DNA from 2 places in the Teredinibacter purpureus genome. Region 2 is predicted to be linked to the other one. Evidence: predicted binding sites of a transcription regulator. Region 2 holds the regulator's gene; the other holds the start of a gene.
The links. The regulator PhoB, encoded in region 2, activates phosphate uptake and scavenging genes when phosphate is short. The targets are predictions, from matches to a motif close to TGTCATAAANNTGTAACA.
Positions count from the first base shown of each region.

Region 1 (11,156 bases), 670 kb from region 2:
GGGTTGCCTTGGTTGCGCTGTAAATTAGCCATGAGCTTAGATGGTCGTACGGCGATGGCCGATGGCGCTAGCAAATGGATAACAGGGCCATCTGCTCGGGCGGATGTACAGAGCTTGCGCGCTCGTTCCTGTGCAATAATTACTGGCGTAGATTCTGTTTTATTGGATGACCCCTTGCTCACGGTGCGTTTACCCGAGTGCGACCGGCAGCCATTGCGGATAATTGTCGATAGCCAGTTACGTTCGCCCGAGAAAGCCGAAATATTCCAGCAGCCGGGAGCCACTATAGTGGCGACCTGTAACGCTGAGGCTGCGGCGAAGAGCCATCACGAATGCTGGGTATTACCTGAAAAAAATGGCCGCGTAGATTTGCGCGCATTGCTAGAAAAGCTTGCCCAAGAAGGCTGCAATGAAATATTGCTCGAAACAGGAGCAACCCTTGCGGGTGCTTTTGTAGGGGCAGGGTTAGTCGATGAGCTTATTATCTATATGGCAGCTAAACTAATGGGTAGCGAGGCAAGGCCCTTACTCAACATTCCCATTAATACCATGGGCGCTTCATTGGAAATGAAAATCCAAGAGGTGCGTGCCGTGGGGCCAGATTGGCGAATAACCGCCACACCCGATCCCGAAGCGTAAGCGTAAGCTTTACGCTATATCGAATAGACACTTTTGATACCAACATTATGTTTACAGGCATTATCGAATCAGTAGGGCACATTGTCAGCATTGAACGTCGCGGCGGTGATGTGAGGTTGCAGGTACGCAGCGCAGACATGCCGTGGGCGGATGTTGCGCTAGGCGATTCAATTGCAACAAACGGCGTTTGTTTAACGGCGGTAGCGTTGCCCGGTGATGGCTTTGTGGCAGATGTTTCGCTCGAAACGCTTAGCCTAACCACGGTGGGTGATTGGGCCGCGGGAAGCGCGGTCAATTTAGAAAAAGCGTTAATGCCTCAATCTCGATTAGGCGGTCATATTGTCAGTGGCCATGTTGACGGTATTGGTGAGGTGGTGAGCCGCGCAAGCGACGGTCGTTCAGAACGTTTTACATTGCGGGCACCTGCCGTGCTGGCAAAATATATTGCTCACAAAGGCTCAATAACGATCGATGGCATAAGCCTTACGGTCAATGCCGTTAACGGGTGTGAGTTTGATTTGAATATTGTGCCCCATACGTTGCAAGAAACCATTATTGGTCGTTATCAATCGGGTACGCGGGTCAACCTAGAAGTGGATGTTATCGCTCGGTATTTGGAGCGCCTACTATTGGGTGATAAAGCGGCCGAGAGCGACAGCAAAGCCTCAATTAGCGAAGCTTTTTTGGCCGAGAACGGCTATTTACGTTAACCAAGCGCCGCACAGAAAACGGCATTTCACTTTTTAATTGAGTGAAAAAATGTCAATCGATGGTGTGTTAAAGCGAACAGTGGGAATACTGTTCTCCCTTGTAAAGGCAAAAGAGCTAAAACATTATTATGGTATTGAATACAACGGAAGAAATTCTCGACGATTTTCGTCACGGTAAAATGGTTATTCTTATGGATGACGAAGACCGTGAAAACGAAGGCGATTTAATTATGGCCGCCGACCAAGTGCGTGCTGAAGATATTAATTTTATGGCCAGCCACGCACGTGGGCTTATTTGTTTAACGTTGACGGAAGCGCGTTGTAAGCAGCTCGATTTGCCTTTAATGGTGCGTGACAACCTTGCCGCGCACGCTACAAATTTTACGGTTTCGATAGAAGCTGCTGAAGGCGTAACAACCGGCATTTCCGCTGCAGATCGCGCTCGCACCATTCGAGCAGCGGTTTCGCGTGAAGCGACGGCGAAAGATCTCGTGCAGCCGGGCCATGTGTTTCCTTTAATGTCGCAAGCCGGTGGTGTATTAAGCCGCGCGGGACACACCGAGGCTGGCTGTGATCTTGCGCGTATGGCGGGTTTCGATCCCTCTGCCGTGATAGTCGAAATTATGAACGAAGACGGCACCATGGCGCGTCGTCCAAATCTGGAAGTCTTTGCCGAACAGCACGGTTTAAAAATTGGCACTATCGCCGATCTTATTCAGTACCGTGCGGTCCATGAAAAAACAGTTGCCTGTATTAACGAGCGTACAGTACAAACAGAGTATGGCGATTTTCTTCTAAAAACCTATAAAGATACCGCGCGCAATGAATTGCATTTTGCGTTAATCAAAGGCGATATAAATCCAGAAGAGCCAATACTGGTTCGTGTGCATGTGGGGAGTACTGCGCGTGATGTATTAACCATACAGAGAACGAATCAAGACGGCCCTTCTTGGCATTTTCAAGCCGCAATGCGCAAAGTAGCGGAAGAAGGCTCCGGCGTTTTAGTGCTAATTTGTCACAATGAAACCACGCTTGAGATTGAAGAAAGTATCGATTGGTTGCTGTCGGGTAAGCAATTGCGACCGAAGCAAGATGTGGGATACAAGCAAGTAGGGACTGGCTCGCAAATATTACAAGATTTGGGTGTTAGAAAAATGCGCTTGATGAGCGCCCCCCTAAAATTTAACGCAATTTCCGGCTTTAATTTGGAAGTTGTGGAATATTTAAAGAACGAATAATACGGAATACACTATGACCATTACAGTAATCGAAGGTGATTTTAAATCTGCTACGGGTAAATACGCGCTCTTGGTTAGCCGTTGGAACAGTTTTGTAGTGGAGCATTTAAAAGATGGCGCATTAGACACTTTGCGTCGTCATGGTATTGCCGATAACAATATCGACATTATTTATGCCCCCGGCGCGTTCGAATTTCCGTTGACGGCACAAGCGATAGCCATCAGTAAAAAATACGATGCGATTATTGCGCTAGGCGCGGTTATTCGCGGCGGCACGCCTCATTTTGAGTATGTGGCCGGCGAGTGCACCAAGGGGTTGGCGCAAGTATCGTTGAATACGGGTTTGCCTATTACTTTCGGCGTGCTAACCGTCGACTCTATCGAACAAGCGATAGAGCGTTCCGGTACTAAAGCGGGCAACAAAGGCTGTGAAGCGGCCGAGACAGCGCTAGAAATGGTGTCCTTACTCGGTAAATTTTAGCGTCGATTTTCCGGCGCTTGTTTTCGTCGTTAGTTGGATTCTCGGCGTTAATGCAGTGTGCAAGCAGTGTGAGAGAACATGTGTATTGTTATCTTGGCTGTTAACATTCCGGAGGCATATTCGTCTCCTTACTATTCGTTTTTTGAAGGTTTATCTGTTAATGAAAGTATCAGCCGCAACTCGCAGCCGTGCCCGTCACTATGCCATGCAAGCCATCTATCAATGGCAAATGACCGGCAACCCGCTCAATGTCATTGAAGCAGAGTTTCACTCCGACAATGATATGGCAAAAGTGGATACAGACTATTTCCACGAAATATTTCACGGTGTTGCTGCGGCAAAAAGTGATTTAGACGAGTGTTTTAAACCTTATCTAAAAGCTATGACCATTGAACAGGTCGACCCCGTTACTTTAGCTTTGTTGCGTCAAGCCAGTTATGAGTTTAGCCGTCGTTTAGATGTACCCTATCGTGTGGTTATTAACGAAGCCGTTAATTTAGCGAAAAAATTTGGTGCAGAAGATAGTCACAAATTTGTTAATGGCGTGCTGGACAAAGTCGCCGGCGATTTACGTGAAGCCGAGGTTAAAGCGGCGAGACGCTAAAGGTGTTTTGCTGTAGGTGTAGTAAATTCGCATGAACGAATTTGACTTAATTAATCGCTATTTTAAGCGTGGCGCAAAGTGCAATACGGTCACGCTTGGCATTGGCGACGATTGCTCTCTTGTACAAATACCACAAGGGCAACAGCTCGCTATTTCCGTGGATACTCTCGTAGCCGATGTGCATTTCCCTGCGAACGGTGACCCAGAGCAAATAGCCGAGCGCGCGCTATGCGTATCATTGTCTGACCTCGCTGCTATGGGCGCGCGGCCGTTATGGTTTACGCTTAGCTTAACTTTGCCTAATGCCAATGAGCAATGGGTAGGCGCCTTTAGCGCAGGGTTGTTTCGTATTGCTAGTCAGTTTGGCTGTGAGCTAATTGGTGGCGATACGACAAAAGGCCCTTTAGCGATTAGCATCCAAGTAATGGGTAGTGTGGAACCAGGCAAAGCATTTACGCGTGGCGGAGCTGAACCTGGGGATCGAGTGTATGTCACAGGTAATCTCGGTGACGGCGCAGCGGCTCTGGCCATTATGGAAAGACGCTTAAAAGCCGATAGTGAATCGGCACATTATTTAAATGACCGCTATTACCGCCCAGGCCCCCGTTTTTATGAAGCGAATGCGTTGATAGGCCACGTGAGTGCCGCTATTGATATTTCTGATGGGCTCTTAGCCGACCTAGGACATATTTGTAACGCAAGCCAAGTAGGTGCAGAAATTTTTGTAGAAAGCTTACCGTTATCGGCTGCGGTTTTGAAATGTGCGAGTACGCAACAACAGCATCAGTGGGCGCTTTCGGGTGGCGATGATTATCAGCTGTGTTTTACTGTTCCTCAGCAGCATGTTGCGGCCGTTGAAGCGCTTATTGATCAAGGGTTAAAGGCTTCCGTTATCGGTATTGTTTCCCGAGAAATGGGCATTAAATGTAGTTTACTGGGCGAATCGTTCGCTACCACAACGACAGGGTATAACCACTTTGGCTGAGACCAACCCCACAGTTAAACAATTGTTGCGCGACCCGAGGCTATTGTTCGCATTTGGATTTGGCTCTGGCCTATCACCTATTGTACCCGGCACCATGGGTACCTTAATGGCTGTACCGCTCTATTGGCTACTCGCCTCTTTAGCGCTGCCCTACTATATAGGGGTTGTCATAGTTGCAAGTGTGGTCGGTATTTATCTTTGTGGGTATGCCTCCAAAGTTTTGGGGGTGCATGACCACAAAGGCATTGTCTGGGATGAATTTGTAGGGCTTTGGATAACGCTAATCGCCGTGCCGTTTAGTTGGCAAACGCTTATGGCCGGCTTTGTGCTATTTAGGTTCTTTGATATGGTCAAACCGTGGCCCATTAGTGTTGTTGACAGAAAAGTACACGGTGGTTTTGGCATTATGGTAGATGACGTACTCGCTGGCATCGCAGCTGCCGTCATACTGCAGGTTTTAATGGCCTACGGTATGCTGTAGGCCACGATCCTTCAATTGGAATAATAAAAAAAGGAGAGGCTGGCAATGGACGCTAAGCACACTAAACGTTTTAGCTTGATGCTGGTGCTAATTACGGCATTAGCGCTAAGTGCTTTTGTGTTAACCCTTAGTACCCTTGTGCTGGCGGCACCTATAGTCGAAGTAAAAGGGCTTTTTAAGGGGGGTGCAATATTGGTAATTAATGGTCAGCAGCAGTTGTTAAAACAGGGTAAAACCTCGCCGGAAGGCGTTATGTTAGTTGAGGCCAGTAGTAAGTTTGCGGTAATAGAGATAGAGGGACAGCGTCGAAAGCTCACCCTCTCAAGAGCGATTGGGGGTGTCTATATTGAGCCCGAGAAACCCACCGTAAGGTTGCCCAGTGGCCATAACGGCCACTATATCGCGAGAGGGAAAATTAACGGCGCTTCTGTTGAATTTATGGTGGATACCGGAGCCAGTGCTATTTCCATGAGTTCGGCTACAGCAGATTCGTTGCGCTTGCCCTATAAAAAAGGTACGCCAACACGCGTTTCTACGGCGAACGGTGTTGCCTCTGGTTTTGAAATGAACTTATCCAGTGTAACGGTTGGCACCATAACGCTTAACAATGTACGTGCTATTGTGATTACAGGAACGTCGCCCTATCAAGTATTGCTGGGTAACAGCTTTTTAAGTCGTATTGATATGCAGGTAGATAAAGGTGTTTTAGTACTACAGTCGCGGTACTAATCGTGAAAGAAATTAAGATCAAAATGTTAAAGGTATTTGAGTGTCGGTAAAATATGTTGAATCTTCCAAGCTGCCTACGTCATTAGGTATGTTTGAAATGCATGGATTCGTTGATGACGCAGGCGATAAAGAGCATGTAGCATTAACAATGGGCGATCTGTCCAGTGGAGAGCCCGTGCTTGCGCGTATTCATTCTGAGTGCCTAACCGGTGACGCGCTATTTTCACTTCGGTGTGATTGCGGTGCACAACTGCAAGCGGCCATGCACCGTATTGCGGTAGAAGGGCGTGGTGTTATATTTTATTTGCGGCAAGAAGGTCGTGGTATTGGCTTGGTGAATAAGATTCGCGCTTACCATTTACAAGATCGAGGCGCCGATACCGTGGAGGCCAATGAACAGCTAGGTTTTGGTGCCGATATGCGTGATTACTCGATGTTAAAACCTATGTGTGATCAGTTAGGTATTCGTCAGGTAAAACTCTTAACTAATAATCCACGAAAAATAAAAGCGTTAGAAGATCTTGGTATTCAAGTGACCGAACGTATGGCGCATGAAACGGGTAGAAATCCCCATAATGCGCATTACCTCGAAACAAAGCGTGGCAAACTTGGCCATTTACTCGATAACAATGAAAGTTCATAGTCGTTAACATTGTAGGCTCGCTCGAGTGCGAGCCTATCTCGCCCTTCCTTTATCCCTTTACCTTTTTTTAAATTTCTTAGAAACCTCTCTTTTCTGTACCTTAGCTGAATAAAGTTCACTTTTTAATTAACTTCAATTACGAGGTTTTTATTCAGAATTCATTCATTTTTCGGATGCCATAATTCATTCCAGAGATGCACGAATGCCCAGGGCAGATAGTGTATTAAGTGTTTTAAATGGATTTTATTAAGGACTAAAAAATGAAAAAGCAACTGCTTACTTTATGTATTACATTGGCCGCAGCACATCAGGTTATCGCCGAAGAATACACGATTGAAGCGAGTGCCAGTGCTGGGAATATTAGCTTTGACGGCGGAGATGATATTGTAGAAATGGGTGTAGGTGGGACGGCTTATTGGTCGCCGGTCGATACATCGGGGCACGTATTAGGGGAAGCCGCTTTTATAAGTCGCAGCTCAAATATCTCTGGCGAGTATTTTAAATTTGACTCTGATTCTGGCGATGCAGATGGACTAATTATTGGCGCTGAATACTATATTCCCAATAGTATGTATTACGTCGGGTTAGACTACATGCGATTTGATGACGGCAGTGATAGCGATGATGTATTACTTGGCACCGTTGGGATTACACCAATGGAAGGCCTCTTAGTGACAACCTCCTACCTTGAGGGCGACGATTACGAACTTAACTTCGCAGGAAAATATGTAGCGCCATTGAATGGGGATCAAGCGTTAAGTCTTTACGGCGATATTGAGCGTGAGGACGATGATGTTAACTATTCCATAGGCGCAGATTTTTACTTTAATCGGTTCGCTAGTGCCGGAATAGAGTACGCCGATGTATTCTCTGACGATGATAGATTGCGCGACTTATACAAAGAGATTACCGTTAAAGGCGAATACTTTTTCACTGAAAAAGCGTCATTGAGTGCTTACTATACAGCGGCCGAATATTCGGATGTTACTGGATTACAAGCGTCCTTTCGATTTTAACGTACGGCGTTATCGTAACGTCTAAGCACATTCCCTTTTCTCGCACGGATAGCCTCTCGCTATTCGTGCGAATGCCCATATTTACCTTAAGAGTACGATATAAAACGTTTGTGATAGAAATGTTATACATTTGTGATCGCCGTAGGACGTCCGTTCATTATTGTTGGTAGTACTTTCAACCAAAGCAATAAGAGGACAGACAATGAAGATTACCCCTGTATTATTTGGCTCCCTAATTTCTCTCATGGCCACCACTGCCAGCGCTGAAATGATCTCAGTCGAGATTACCAACCTCACTCAAAGCATGTACTTTACACCCCTCATGGTAACCAGTCACACGGATACGGCTGATGTATTTGATGTGGGAATGACCGCGTCAATAGAGCTGCAAGCTATGGCCGAAGGTGGCGATCTGGCAGGGCTTACGACGCTATTAGATTCCGTTGGTGCTGCCAGCATGGCAAACCCTGCAGGGGGCCTACTAGCGCCTGCCTCCAGTACATCTGTCATGAACCTTGATACCGGAGATAATAACCTGTTGAGCATTGTTGCCATGCTATTGCCGACAAATGATGGCTTTGTGGGCTTAGATGCTTGGCCCATTCCTGCGACGGCTGGCACTTACACCATTATGCTAAATGGCTATGATGCAGGCACTGAAGTAAACGATGAACGCGTAGTGGCTGATAGCGGTATGCCAGGTGTTGTAGGCATTCCTGCGAACCCGGGTGGTAACGGAGGTACGGGCGGTACAGGTGTGGCTATGACAGAGGCCAATACCACAGTGCATATACACCGTGGCAACCTCGGTGATAATCAGTTAACCGGTGGCAGCAGTGATTTGGTTAGCAGTGTGCATCGTTGGTTAAACCCAGTGGCGAAAGTCGTCGTAACCGTTCAATAACCGGGAGATAAAAAATGAAACGATTACATTCTTTTGGTTTGTTAGGGTTCGTTGCAATGGCTTTGACGCTGTCGGGCTGCGAGCTTAACGATGACGATGATATGACGCCGACTGCGGTGCCCACCGCAATGCCCACCGTTGCGCCCACGCCAGAGCCCGTTGCGCTTTATGAAATTAAGGTGCTTAACAGTACTCATGGGCAGCCTTTATCGCCGGTCGCGGTATTGTTGCACGTAGAAAGTGACCCGCAGTGGCAGATTGGCCTAGCGGCTACCGCAGGGCTCGAGCGCTTGGCTGAATCAGGTGACGGCTCAGAGTTTATGGCCCAAAATACGGTCTTAGCGGCAATGTCGGGCGCCGGCGTCATAATGCCAGGCCAGAGCGATGTCACGCAGGTGAGCGCGGCCGAATCACAAAGTCTCACACTCACTGTTGCCACTATGCTTGTCAATACCAATGACGCGTTTACCGGTGTTACCGCTTGGCCGGTTGGACAATTGGCCGTGAACGAAAGCCAAACAGTGATAACGCCTATCTACGACGCAGGCACAGAGGCGAACAGTGAAAGTGTTGCGTCCATACCGGGGCCTGCCGCCGGTGGTGAAGGTTACAACAGTGATCGAGATGATGTTGATTTTGTTGCGCGCCATCCTGGGGTTGTCACAATGGACGATGGCCTTGTTGGCTCAGCCTTAACCCAAGCGCATCGTTTTGATAATGGCGCGGCGGTCATTCGCGTTACGCGTATGCAGTAATACTCAAAAGGAGATAAGGTTAAGAGCAGTGCTTGCCATGGCTGCTCTGATACTAATTCGCTATGCATGAAAAAATACTAGTAGTAGAAGATCAACAGGATATTAACGAACTCATCGCGTTGAATCTAGAATCGTTAGACTATCAGGTAACGCGATGCTTAACCGGTAATGAAGGCTTGGACAAAGCCATGTCAAACGAATTTGATTTAATGATTCTTGATATTATGTTGCCGGAAATTGATGGGCTAAAAATTTGCCAATTAGTGCGTGGTAGCCACTCGTATTTACCTATTTTAATGTTAACCGCTAAAAAATCAGAAATTGATCGTGTAGTGGGGTTAGAAATGGGCGCCGATGATTACCTCACAAAACCCTTTAGCGTACGTGAGCTGCAAGCCAGAGTGAAAGCGCTTCTACGCCGTGTTGCGTTCTTAAATGCAGAAACGGGATTGGACACAGCAAAAACCGATAATATTTGCGTAGGTGATGTGGTTATTAATAAGGGCAAACGAACCGTAATACTCAGTGGCAACGACGTAAAATTAACAGCCAAAGAATTTGATCTACTGTTATATATGGCCAACCATCCGGGGCAAGTTTTTAGCCGCGAACAATTGCTGAATGCAGTGTGGGGTTACCACCATTCAGGTTATGAGCATACGGTAAATTCTCATATTAACCGGCTGCGTGCAAAACTGGAGGCCGATTCCGCCAACCCAGAATATGTGCTAACGGTTTGGGGTGTTGGGTACAAATTTTCAGAGCGAGCAACCCATTGATGTACAGGTATGCATCTAAGGAAAACACTATATGAGGGCCTATTTCCAGAAAACTGATACTCGGCTAGCGTTGGCAATATTCACCGCGTTCGTATTAGTCGGTATATTTTCAATATCCCTATTTGTTCGTTCCTCGCGCGCGCATCAGCAAGAAGTGACACAATTGATGAATTGGTCGCTCGCCGATCACGTGTTGCACGACTATATTCTGTTTAGTGATGGGGAGCCAGACTTAGACGCCGCAAAACATAGCTTTCACGAGTTAATGATTCTAGGGCCGAATTTCGAATTCTATTTGTTGAATGTTAAAGGCGAGATTCTCGCCTACTCTACCGACCCCAATAAAATAAAACGTGAACGCGTAGATATTGTGCCAATTAATCAATTTATGGCCGTAACCCCTGATGGGCAGCAACCGATTTACGGTGATGATCCTAGAGCGTTAGACCGTAAAAAAGTTTTTTCTGCTGCGCCTATTATCAGTGGTGATAAATTATCAGGCTATATGTATGTCGTATTAGGTAGTGAGATATACGATGACTTTTCGGCCATGGTCGCGCAAAGTAAAAATATACGTTTAGCCGTAGGGCTTTTATTTGCTGGCATACTCTGCAGCCTGTTGGCAACGGTACTATTAACGCGAATTGTTACAAGGCCGTTGCGTGAACTCGCCTTGCAAGTGAGCGACCTGAGAGAAAAAGGCTTCGCCGATAGCCCATTAAACCTTGATGGTGGTGGCGATAAACAGTGGGTGCAGCTTCAAAAATGGGCCTGTGACAGCGAAAATGAAATTGACATATTGGGTAGCGGTTTTTTAAAGTTATTAAATAAACTCGATGAACAATATAAAAATGTTATTACTATCGATCAATTACGCAAGGAGCTGTTATCGCATGTGTCCCACGATTTGCGTACGCCATTATCTTCACTATTGGGGTATTTAGAAACATGGGAAATGAACCAGACAACGCTATCACCTGAAAAAAGTGCAGAATATATTGCGACGGCCAAAAAAAGCGCGCAAAAAATATCAAAACTGGTAGAACAGTTATTTGAACTGGCCCACCTCGACAGCGGCAACGTTCAAGTGAATATTGAATCATTTTCGATTGCCGAATTAGTCGATGATGTTATTCAAAAGTTTCGTTTTACAGCGGCTGAGAAGCATTTAAGCTTAAGCGTATCACCGAGA
Region 1 is NZ_CP060092.1:1,327,647-1,338,802, forward strand. It holds gene ribD (bifunctional diaminohydroxyphosphoribosylaminopyrimidine deaminase/5-amino-6-(5-phosphoribosylamino)uracil reductase RibD) at 1-639, shown strand, start outside; gene H5647_RS05890 (riboflavin synthase) at 687-1,349, shown strand; gene ribBA (bifunctional 3,4-dihydroxy-2-butanone-4-phosphate synthase/GTP cyclohydrolase II) at 1,478-2,587, shown strand; gene ribH (6,7-dimethyl-8-ribityllumazine synthase) at 2,601-3,068, shown strand; gene nusB (transcription antitermination factor NusB) at 3,229-3,672, shown strand; gene thiL (thiamine-phosphate kinase) at 3,704-4,657, shown strand; gene H5647_RS05915 (phosphatidylglycerophosphatase A family protein) at 4,650-5,138, shown strand; gene H5647_RS05920 (retropepsin-like aspartic protease family protein) at 5,184-5,867, shown strand; gene ribA (GTP cyclohydrolase II) at 5,908-6,510, shown strand; gene H5647_RS05930 (putative porin) at 6,771-7,526, shown strand; gene H5647_RS05935 (spondin domain-containing protein) at 7,729-8,430, shown strand; gene H5647_RS05940 (spondin domain-containing protein) at 8,445-9,185, shown strand; gene H5647_RS05945 (response regulator transcription factor) at 9,248-9,964, shown strand; gene H5647_RS05950 (sensor histidine kinase) at 9,996-11,156, shown strand, end outside.
Region 1: H5647_RS05935 (spondin domain-containing protein) is a predicted target of PhoB. The motif match lies at 7,636-7,653, and genes of this name have one in related genera.

Region 2 (11,156 bases):
TGGCAATCCCGGTGCGTTCTACAATGTAAAGTTTATCGTTAAAGAGGGTAATGCCCGAGGGCTCAATTAGGCCTGTCACCCACGCGAGTTGAATCACATCGCCGTTGAGCGAAACCTTGGAGACAACATCGTCTGGCGTGTAAGAGTCGGGAACTGCGCTGTTGCGCATATTGGAGACATACAGTAGCTCGCGCTGGGGGTCGAATACCACCGATTCCGGTGAAGAGAATACGGGCGCGGTTTGCCATTGCTCGCTAACTGCGGGCACGGGCGAGGCCGTGAAAGGGCTTACGCAACCCAGCAAGTGCATGATCGCGATCAGCACGATTACCCGGTGCAACGTTTGATGTCTTATTAGCAGCATGGAGTGATCGTTATCTAACAAATGAGTTCGCTAGTATACAAGAAATCAAATAAACGTTTAATTTAATTTCCCCTGCACAGCGTCACCCGCCATCGATGCGTGTTTTTTCACCTTCGGTACGCGCAACAATCGTGGCACAGCAACTATCGCTGAAAACGTTCACTGCCGTACGAAGCATATCCAGCACACGGTCGGTGACAAGAAGTAGCCCTATACCTTCTGCGGGTAAACCAACGGCCGCCAGAATTACAGATATGGCAACTAGACTAGCGGCGGGAATACCGGCGACACCGACTGAGGTTAGCAGGGCAATAAGTACAATCGTAAACTGTGTAGTGAAGGTTAGATCTAACCCGTAGGCTTGTGCTATAAACATAGCCGCCACACATTCGTATAGCGCTGTGCCATCCATATTTATGGTAGCGCCTAAGGGGAGTACGAAAGAGGTCGTTCGATTGGACACGCCCACCTTTTTTTCCATACATTCCATTGTGATGGGCAAGGTGCCGGATGATGAGGCGGTAGAAAATGCCGTGAGTAGCGCAGGTGCCATGCTTTTGTATTGGCCTGTTGGGTGAACCCGAGCAATGAATTTTAAGGCTAGCGGCAAGGTGATTAACACATGAATAGCGAGCGCTAACACCACGCATAGGAAGAAAATCATGAGCGGGCCGAACGAAGCGAGCCCCGTGGTGGCAACAGTATTGCCCACAAGCCCGAATACACCAATGGGCGTAAATTTCATAATAAAAAGGGTAATACCCATCATAGTATCGAACACGCCCTGCCAGAAATTAAGCAACGTTTCTTTGTAGCGGCTTTCAATGCGTGTCATGTAAAAACCGAACAACAAGCCAAAGCATATGAGCCCAAGCATTTGTCCGTTCGCAGCGGCAGCGACAACGTTAGGCGGCAGCATGCGATGGAAAACAGCGGCAATATCGCCGGTGCCTCGGCCTTCAATTTTACTCAATGTTGAATTTAAGTCTTCAGGGCTACTCAAATTTAAAATATCTTTGGCGGGTTGCCCGTCGATAATACCGGGCGTTAATAAGTTGACGACGAGTAGGCCCGTGAGAATAGCCATAAGGCTCGAGGCCATATAAAACCCAATAGTTTTACCGCCGAGCCGGCCTAGATCGCTGCCTTGGCCCAAGGTGGCAATACCGGTAATAATCGACGATAAAATGAGAGGGACAATAATCATTTTCAGCCCGTTCATAAACATTTTGCCTACGAACACCATCGTATCTTGAATATATTCACCTGCGGCAATACCTTTTTGGTTTAATTCGTTAACGAGTAAACCGGTTAAAATAGCAGCGACAATGGCGACTAGAATTTGCAGGTGGAGAGGCATTTTTAACATGGATTCTTCCGTTATTATTGGTCGATATTAGGCGGTTGTGACAGTGAGCGTAACGCGCTGCTAGGTTTAAAGCTAATGTAATTTTTGGGGCTAATATGGATGGGCGCGCCGGTTTTAGGGTGTTTACCGTTACGTTCGGCACGCGTTTTAACCGAAAACGCACCAAAACCCATGAGATTGACACTTTCGCCACGTGCGAGGGCATTTGTCATTTGTTCGATTAATGCCGCAACGGCGTCATCGGCTTGGCGAGTATTTAAGCCGGTAACGTGCGCTACGGTTTGAATTAGTTCAGGTTTACGCATGGGTGTCTCCGGTGGTAGCGTTTAAATTAGTGTGAACAGTTGCTATAAACACGGTTAAAATACCGGTTAGTTTGATTTTAGATGAATTCGCCGATTCATCATCGAAACACACTTCGCCAATACGTTGAGCGACTCCTTTCCCTAATTGATCACACACCATGAAGACAACTGTGCCGCAGATTCCCGCTAAACTTAAAAATGTCGCTCGCTTAATGCGGCTTGACCGTCCAATTGGTATCTATCTTGTGCTGTGGCCAACGCTTTGGGCTTTGTGGTTATCTGCCGAAGGTATTCCGCGGCTAGACGTATTGTTCATTTTTGTAGTGGGTGTGGTGCTCATGCGATCGGCGGGTTGTGTTATCAATGATCTAGCCGATCGTAAGGTGGACGGCCATGTGGCCCGCACGCAGCAACGGCCTCTGGTAACGGGAGCTGTGAGCGTTAAAGAGGCGATAGCGCTTTTTGCGGCATTAAGTGGCCTTGCATTTTTGTTGGTGTTAATGACGAATGCCCTCACGGTTTACCTGTCGTTTGGAGGCATAGTGTTGGCGTTTTGCTATCCCTTCATGAAGCGGTATACCCACTTACCTCAAGTCGTACTAGGGGCCGCTTTTGCGTGGGCCGTGCCTATGGCGTTTGCCGCGCAAACGGGCGAACTATCGCCAGATATGTGGGTGCTTTACACGGCGGTGGTTTTGTGGACGGTAGCGTATGACACGTTTTATGCGATGGTTGATCGTGATGACGACATTAAAATCGGCGTGAAATCGACGGCTATTTTGTTTGGTGATCAGGATAAGCTGATGACAGCGGTGCTGCAATGCATGGTGATTTTTGCACTCGGGCTGGTTGGTCAGAAGTTTCAGCTTGGCTGGATTTACAACTTATCTGTTCTCGTTGCGGGCGGTTTTATGGTGTATCAGCAGTATTTAATTCGGGATCGTAAGCGAGAGGCGTGTTTTCAGGCGTTTCTTAACAACAACTGGGTTGGCATGATTGTGTTTTTAGGTATTTTACTCGATTACGCCGTATTAACGCATTAAATTAGGGCGTTTCTAGTTTTATTTCACCCATTTCGGCACTTTATTCGTAATGTCATAAAAGCGTAATAAAACCTTTATTTAATCCTGTCTGGTTCGGTACTGCTCCTATTCTTAATGTCATTGTCATAGACAGGGCTAAGAGCTTACTGTAAGTCAGCGATCAACACGCTTTTTAGCAGGATGAAATCTCCATGGTTGAGAAAAAAATACTGATTGTAGACGACGAACGCGCGATTCGAGATATGTTGCGAGTGGCGCTGGAAATGGCAGAATATGGCGTTTTGGAAGCGTGCGATGCACAAGAGGCCCATCAAATTATTGTGGATGTGCGGCCAGACTTAGTGTTACTCGATTGGATGATGCCCGGGATTAGCGGTATAGAGTTGGCCCGTCGATTGAAAAACGATGAAGTTACCCGCGAAATTCCGCTCATTTTGCTCACGGCCAAAGGCGAAGAAGACAATAAAATTCAGGGCTTGGAATTGGGCGCTGATGATTACATTACCAAGCCATTCTCTCCACGGGAGCTTGTGGCGCGTTTACGGGCGGTGCTGCGCCGAGCCGATACGCTGTCCAGTGGCGACCCCATTATCGTTGAAGGGCTCTGTCTAGACCCAAGTAGTCACCGAGTTACCATCAGTGGAAGCCCCATTCAACTGGGCCCTACCGAATACCGCTTACTGGAATTCTTTCTAACGCATCAAGAAAGGGTATACTCGCGCAATCAACTGCTCGACTATGTTTGGGGCGGCAACGTGTATGTAGAAGAGCGCACAGTGGACGTTCATATCCGCCGTCTGCGCAAGGCCCTGAAGGCGGATGGCCATGATAGGCTTGTCCAAACCGTTCGTGGAGCAGGTTATCGTTTCTCCAACAAGTTTTTGGCTACAGCCGAATAACCAACAAGCTAATTCTTTATGTTTCGAAAAGGTATAGCCACTGAGATTAAGTGGCTTCTGGTGTATTTGTCTGTTGCCTTTGCAATTGGCATTCTTATCAAGGCTATCTGGCCCACAATGTTGTTGGGTGCTTTGGCTTATGTCGGTTGGACGTTCTATCAAGTGCGCTGTTTAGAGTCGTGGGTTAACGATACGCGGTTGCAAGGCGTGCACGATTACGAATTACGCGGTATCTGGGGGGAAATTGCCGAAGATATCGAATTAATGCTTAAACGAGCAGAAAAAGATAAACAGCGGCTACGGGGTGTCGTGGCTCGAGTGCAAGATATGACCTCGGCATTGGCCGATGGCGTAGTTATTGTTGATAAGCGCGATAATATCGAGTGGTGGAATCGTTCCGCTGAGCGCCAATTTGATTTCACGCCTCAGGATTTGGGCCGCAAGCTAACTAACTATATTCGCCACCCTCGTTTCGTCGACTATTACGAAAGCGACTGCTACGACGAACCGCTTGAGCTGGTGTCAATGCGGCAAGAGGGGCAAACTCTCCAGTTTCATATTCATCGGTTTGGTGACGGCGACCGGCTAGTTATTGCGCGCGATATCACGCATATTGCCAACTTAGAGCGCATGCGAAAAGATTTTGTTGCCAACGTATCGCACGAATTGCGCACGCCACTGACGGTCATTAATGGTTACCTCGAGACCTTGGTCGATTCAGCTGAATTGTCGCCCGCGTGGAATAAACCGCTCGATCAAATGCAAGGTCAAACGCGTCGAATGACCGGTTTGATTACCGACTTGCTCACCTTGTCTAGGCTCGAAACAGAAGATCGAGAGGCTGGCCAGTCGCCAGTTGCATTGCGGCCTTTACTCGAACAAATTGTCGCTGAGGCAAAAGTACTGAGCGGGGAACGAGCACATATTTTTGAGATTAAGTGTGAACCTCGTGTGGAACTATTAGGGTTAGAAAATGAACTCCGTAGCGCTTTTGCCAACTTAATTTACAACGCGGTAAATTATACGGGTAGCGGCCGCAAAATATCCGTTGTGGTAGAGCTTAAGCCTGTCGAAGTTATTGTGAAAGTTAAAGACAACGGTGACGGTATAGACCCACGGCATTTGCCGCGCTTAACGGAGCGTTTTTATCGGGTGGATCACGGTCGTTCTCGAGAAACCGGCGGAACAGGCCTAGGTTTATCCATTGTTAAGCACATTTTATTGCGACATGATGCAGACCTGCGAATTCGTAGTAAGCTCAAAAAAGGCAGCGTTTTTGCGTGTCATTTTCCGATAAAACGTTTTGTCAAAAATGTAGGCGAACACTAATTTCTTAAACATCCTAGTTGTTTGTGCTTTGTCGAGCCTGTTTAGAGTCCTTAGCGAGGTAAAAAATGCAGGCTACATTTATAAACTCAATAACCGATATTAATGAACATACTTGGGCTGCGCTCTGGCCTGAGGCCCACCCATTTACTCGCTACGGTTTTTTAGCCGCTTTAGAAACGTCGGGAAGTACGACCGCTGAAAGCGGCTGGCAGCCTTGCCACTTACTTATACACAACAATCAAACACTCATTGCGGCATTGCCTCTCTATGAAAAAACACATTCCTACGGAGAGTATGTGTTTGATTGGGGGTGGGCGGATGCCTACCAGCGTGCCGGTTTAGAGTATTACCCAAAGTTATTGAACGCCATACCTTTTACGCCCGCAACCGGCCCGCGAATGGCGTTTTCTAGCGACCTTAATACCCTGCAATATAGCGAGTGTATGGCGGTAATAGAAGAGGCCATCGCACAGCGTCTTTGTGATCTTAACGGTTCGGGCTTTCATTGTTTATTCCCGTCGGCAAGCAACAGATCATTGTTTTCCCCGACGCGTTATGCTCAACGTCAGGGCACGCAGTTTCATTGGTTTAATCAAGGCTTCACCTGTTTCGATCAGTTTTTAGAAAGTTTTAGTTCGAGAAAACGTAAAAACATTAAACGAGAACGCCAAAAAGTGTGCGCCCAGAATATTCAGTTTGCCATGCGTAAAGGCGGTGATGTGAGTGCGAGTGACTGGCGAATTTTTTCGATGCTATATCAAACCACGTATTTAAAACGTAGTGGCCATGCGGGTTATCTTAACGAAGATTTTTTCTGCAGAATTGCAAAGGCTATGCCTGAATCAATAGTACTGTGCAGCGCACATGGCGAGTCGTTAGAGAACCCTATGTTAGCGGCAGCGCTATACTTCAGAGATGACACAACGTTGTATGGTCGTTACTGGGGCGCGCGCGAAGAAGTTGATGGGTTGCACTTCGAAACCTGCTATTACCAAGGAATAGATTATGCTATTGCACAGGGCCTACAACGATTCGACCCGGGCGCGCAAGGCGAACATAAAATTCAGCGGGGTTTTACCCCCGTTAAAACGTGCTCTTACCATTACCTCGTAAACAAACAATTTCATCAAGCCGTGGAAACATTCGTTGGTGAAGAATTACAACAAAATCACGCTTACTGCACGGATGCACGCACTTATGTGCCCTTTAAAGATGGGCACACTCTGATGGATGATGATATGTTATTGGAAGTCCCTAAATCGCCAAAGGCGCTTTAATTTTGCGCGCGAAAACGTATTAATCGACACGCCCATTGCCACTAAAGAGTGGTGTCTGCATCGTGCCTTGCCACGTTCCGTCTACGCTCGGTGCGGTATAAACAATTCGAAATTGATGCCAGCCGAGTAGTGAACCGGTTTCGACATGCTCTCCTTCAGTGTCAACATGCCAGCGTGTTTCACTAAAATCGATTTGAATGGTTTTTGATTCGTCGGGTTGGAGTATTGTGGTGTCGGGGAGCTGTGTGTTGATGGTGCAACCACGATCAGCATTTTCTTTGTAGCTAGAATTATTGTAGTGAACAAGAGAAAAGGAACAGTCATCCGCCAAGTGCGCGAGGGTAAGAGGCTGTTGCGAAACGTTCTGCATTGTAATGCTAATAATGGGGCTAACAATGGCATCGTTTGGGTCTCTACGTTCGGGTGCCGGTTGAATAAAAGCCAGCTGTATTCCAAGCTTGCTCCAACGGTGATCAGTAATTACGGCTGTTCCATCGCCTCCTACGGCTAAACGCATTTCAACCGGTATTTGAAGGGCGTCGCGCGTGCCAAGCGTGTCCTCCATTGCTTTGCCTTTACCCTGCTCAACAAAATACTGTTCGATACCGTATTTTAAATTAATAAAACCGTTACGCGAGCGCATAAAAGACCATGTTGTATTGACGCGTGCTCTAATAAAAGTGGCATTTTTAGGTTGTTGATCGGTTAGATAATCAAACGAATAAACGTCGTCTGCGCCGTGTTTAAGAGCGGTGTAAAGTACTTGGCCTGCGTTTAACTCTTCGAATGGGCGAACACCTTGGTACTGGGATTGATGGATGCTGTTAATACCATAACGCAATCGCACAAAATCACCTCTGAATGGATCGCGAGGGTCAATGGGTGCCGAGCGTAAATATAACGTTTTACCTGTTGCAACTATCATTTCTCGCTTGCCCGCCATAAACGCCAAAATAAATACTTGCGCAATAATGGCGACGATTACCCCTTTACGTAATACGTTTTTATTGAACATGAGGGCGGGCCTCCGTGGCAAATTGTTCGCGCTGTTTTAGTTTTTGTCGGGAGTAATAAATACCCACGAAAAACAAGAGTGCACCAATCACTAAAAAGGCCGCAGCTCTTATTAATAAACTGTCAAATAGATCGATAAAACGGGCAAACGTGAAGGCCGATAGCATGATAGTGCCCACCGTTGCGGCTTGCCATACGAGTTGATGAGTGCCGCGATAGATAAGCAATATACTGTAAGACAGAAATAAAACGTTGTATAAAATCCAGTTAAATTCATAAAGATTAAACGGTTTGAATACAGAGAGTAGTGACAGCGTTAGTGTACCTAATATGAGTGCAATTTCAGCCGTAAAAATAACGTTATTAATAGAGTGTCGGTAACGCGTTAGCAGCAGCGTGGTAATGCTAACACTGTACACAATAGGCAGTAAAAAATAGCTGGCAGTTTGTATTGAAAGTGCTTGTAAATCGCCCCTAAAGTAGACGTTATCAACCGCTGAAAATGTGAAAATATAGAGCGTTATAACAAAAACACTAACGCCAATGGTGCGAAAAATTCCGTGGCTTTCGGGGAAGCTACTGGTTGTTACGACGAAACTGGTAAGAATACAGCCTCCGCTTAACAGAAGTAGAAGCGTAAGCACGGTCGCTTCGTGCGAATCGGCAGTTTGGCCGTAAGATAACGAAAAAGTGAAAATAAATAGCGACAGTGACATAAACAGTGCACTGCGTGATCGTTGAAACCACGCAAGAGGGATAATGCCCACTAATACAATCCAGTTCGCCCAATGGTTTACCGTTTGAAAGTTAAATACTTCGAAGGAATGCCATAGGGCAATTAAGGTTAGCGATAGCAGCGTGTGAACGAGTGACGGTAGTGTCCAAGCGATCGCGAGTGCGCCTAGCGCCCACACTAAGAGCGCATTGGGGTAATGCTCGTCTATATGGTAGATTTGGGCGACTAGCCAAATACCTGCGCCAAACAGCATGGTGCCTAATACATGTAAGCTTTCACCAACTTTAGGGTGATTGCTATGTTGGCCACTGTAATAATAACCGAGAGCATGTGCGGTTATGAGTGACAGTAGTACAACCGCCATTTTACTAAACCGGTGCATGTCTGCCCAATTGTAAGCAAAGAGTAAAATAATGCCCAAGCCAAAAATAATAGAGCCTATAGCGGCAAATATTATTTTCCCCCATACCGGTTCATCGTGTTCACGGTAAAGCGATTGGATACGCTGCGCTTGAGCGTTATCGATAATGCCTTGGGTTTGCCAGAGCGCTAATTCATTGAATAGCCAGCGAGTGGTTTTATTCATGGCGTACTTCCTTGTGGATTAAAACGGTAGTGCCCAGTGGGTGTGTAGCTAAAAATACGGTCCTGCAGTTGCGGCCCCATGCCAATATTGTGTACCACTAAAGGGCGACCAGAAACACGGTCTTTTTTATGCGTGACAATACCGATATGAGGCAGATTGCCGCTTAGACGCCAACTCACAATATCACCAGGTAAATAATCGTTTGGGTCGTTTGATAAGGGTAATGAAGACCCATTGCGCGCAAAAAAAGTTTCTAAGTTGGGAACGCGACGGTGGTCGATATTGGTATCGGGGCGAGTATGCCCCCAGAGGGTATTCGAAGGGTATTGTGCGAAGTTTTCGCGAATGTCGTTGTGTAATACTTGTTGTAAATCGATACCGAGTTGGCGGTAGCTGCGAATTACAACATCGGTACAAACGCCAATGTTTGGCGCAACATCACCACCGGGGTAATCGATTTTTTGGTAACTGCCGTCGTAAGTAATGGCGTGTTGTGTCCGTTCAAGTGCAGCCTCAGATAGGCGTTCGCCAAAGGGTTTGCCAAAGCAATGCGTTGCGATTAAACCACTTAAAGTAATGACCCCTAGCCAGTGTGTAAGGTTAATGTGCATTGTGTTTTCCTCACGTTGGATGTGCGTTCGTTAAATGCAGCACTAATTTTTCGGCAACCGCTTGCACGGCTGGCCCCGCGTTACTTTGATCACCCACAATTAAATACAGCGGGATATGTCGTTCACCGCCGGTGCGCATATTCAGGCGAATGAGCTCGCCATTGTCTAGGCTAGATTGAACGATATGAAGCGGTAAAAACGCAAAACCTAAGTCTGATTTAACGGCTTCAATACTGGTGGCAAAAGAGGACACTGTCCAGCGCTGGTCTGCGCCGAGCCAGCCCGCATCTTGTTCTCGTTTTAGGCCGGAATCACGAACAACTATTTGTCGATGGTTTTTGAGATCTTTTTCACTTACATGTGACCGGCGCACCAGCGGATGATGACTGCCAGCGACGGGCACCATGGTGATATGTTGGAGCGGCGTACTGAGAAATCCCGGTGGTATATTACCGCTAATGGCGATGTCGGCTTGGCGCGTTATGAGCGCTTCGTCTGTACCGGAAAGCGTGGTTTCGTAAAGCCGAATACGCGTGCTGGGGCTTTGTGATGAAAAATCTTGTAAGCCGCACAGGAGTTGTTTGAGGGGCGTGAGAGCGTCTGCAGCTATGGCGACTTCAGTTTCCCAGCCGCTCGCAAGATACGTTGCAGTCTTTTCCAGTTGTTCGGCTTCAGTTAATAGGCTGGCCGCGTGGCGATACAGTACCTTCCCCGCTTCTGTTAATTCCGCCTTGCGCCCGCGTTGCACGAGCGGTGCGATAGGTAGCTGTTCTTGTAGGCGAGCAATAATGTAACTAACGCTAGATTGGCTTTTGTTCAATGCTTCGGCCGCCCTAGCGAAGGAGCCTTCATCGATAACGGTTTTAAAGGTTTGCCACTGCTCAAGTGTTATTTTCATGATGTATCAATATTTTCGATTAATAAGTGCAAATATAGCGTACATTTAATCGGAAATGAAAGCATAAGATGGTAACCCTACTAAGGCGGCCCTGCGCATAAACGTCAGCGGCATAAAAGAGAGGTTACTATGAGCACACATGTTTTAACGATTGATTCGAGCATTTTTTCTGAGGCTGGCGTTTCCCATCAATTAGGGCAACGGTTAATGACATTGTTAGCCGAGGAGCTTGATGACCTCACGGTGACCCACCGCGATATCGCTTCTGACCCTATACCCCATTTGGATGCCTCAACACTCGGCGCTATTGGTGAGGGTAAGGCGGTTTTAGCGGATACGTTGATAGCCGAGTTCAGTGCTGCCGATATATTGATTCTGGGTGTGCCCATGTACAACTTTGGCGTACCCTCGGTGTTAAAGGCGTGGTTTGACCATATAACGCGAGCGGGCACAACGTTCGAATATACGGAGAACGGCCCAGTGGGTTTAGCGGGCAAAAAGAAAGTGTTCGTTCTTATGACGCGTGGTGGGCAGTATCAGGGTACCGAGGCAGATTCTTTAACCCGCTTTATGAAAACATTGTTAGGTTTTTTAGGCCTGAATGATGTTGAATTTATTTATGCAGAGGGTTTAAACATGTCTGGTGGCGTGCGTGAAACGGCTATCGCAAAAGCCGAAGAGACAATAAAGGCTCACGTTGATGCGTTAGTGAGCGAGCAGGAGGT
Region 2 is NZ_CP060092.1:657,432-668,587, reverse strand. It holds gene H5647_RS02770 (SMP-30/gluconolactonase/LRE family protein) at 1-364, opposite strand, end outside; gene H5647_RS02765 (dicarboxylate/amino acid:cation symporter) at 447-1,733, opposite strand; gene H5647_RS02760 (HU family DNA-binding protein) at 1,748-2,038, opposite strand; gene ubiA (4-hydroxybenzoate octaprenyltransferase) at 2,197-3,081, shown strand; gene phoB (phosphate regulon transcriptional regulator PhoB) at 3,273-3,980, shown strand; gene phoR (phosphate regulon sensor histidine kinase PhoR) at 3,999-5,309, shown strand; gene H5647_RS02740 (GNAT family N-acetyltransferase) at 5,375-6,586, shown strand; gene H5647_RS02735 (GDYXXLXY domain-containing protein) at 6,606-7,601, opposite strand; gene H5647_RS02730 (DUF2157 domain-containing protein) at 7,591-8,922, opposite strand; gene H5647_RS02725 (DUF1287 domain-containing protein) at 8,919-9,533, opposite strand; gene H5647_RS02720 (LysR family transcriptional regulator) at 9,544-10,431, opposite strand; gene H5647_RS02715 (FMN-dependent NADH-azoreductase) at 10,561-11,156, shown strand, end outside.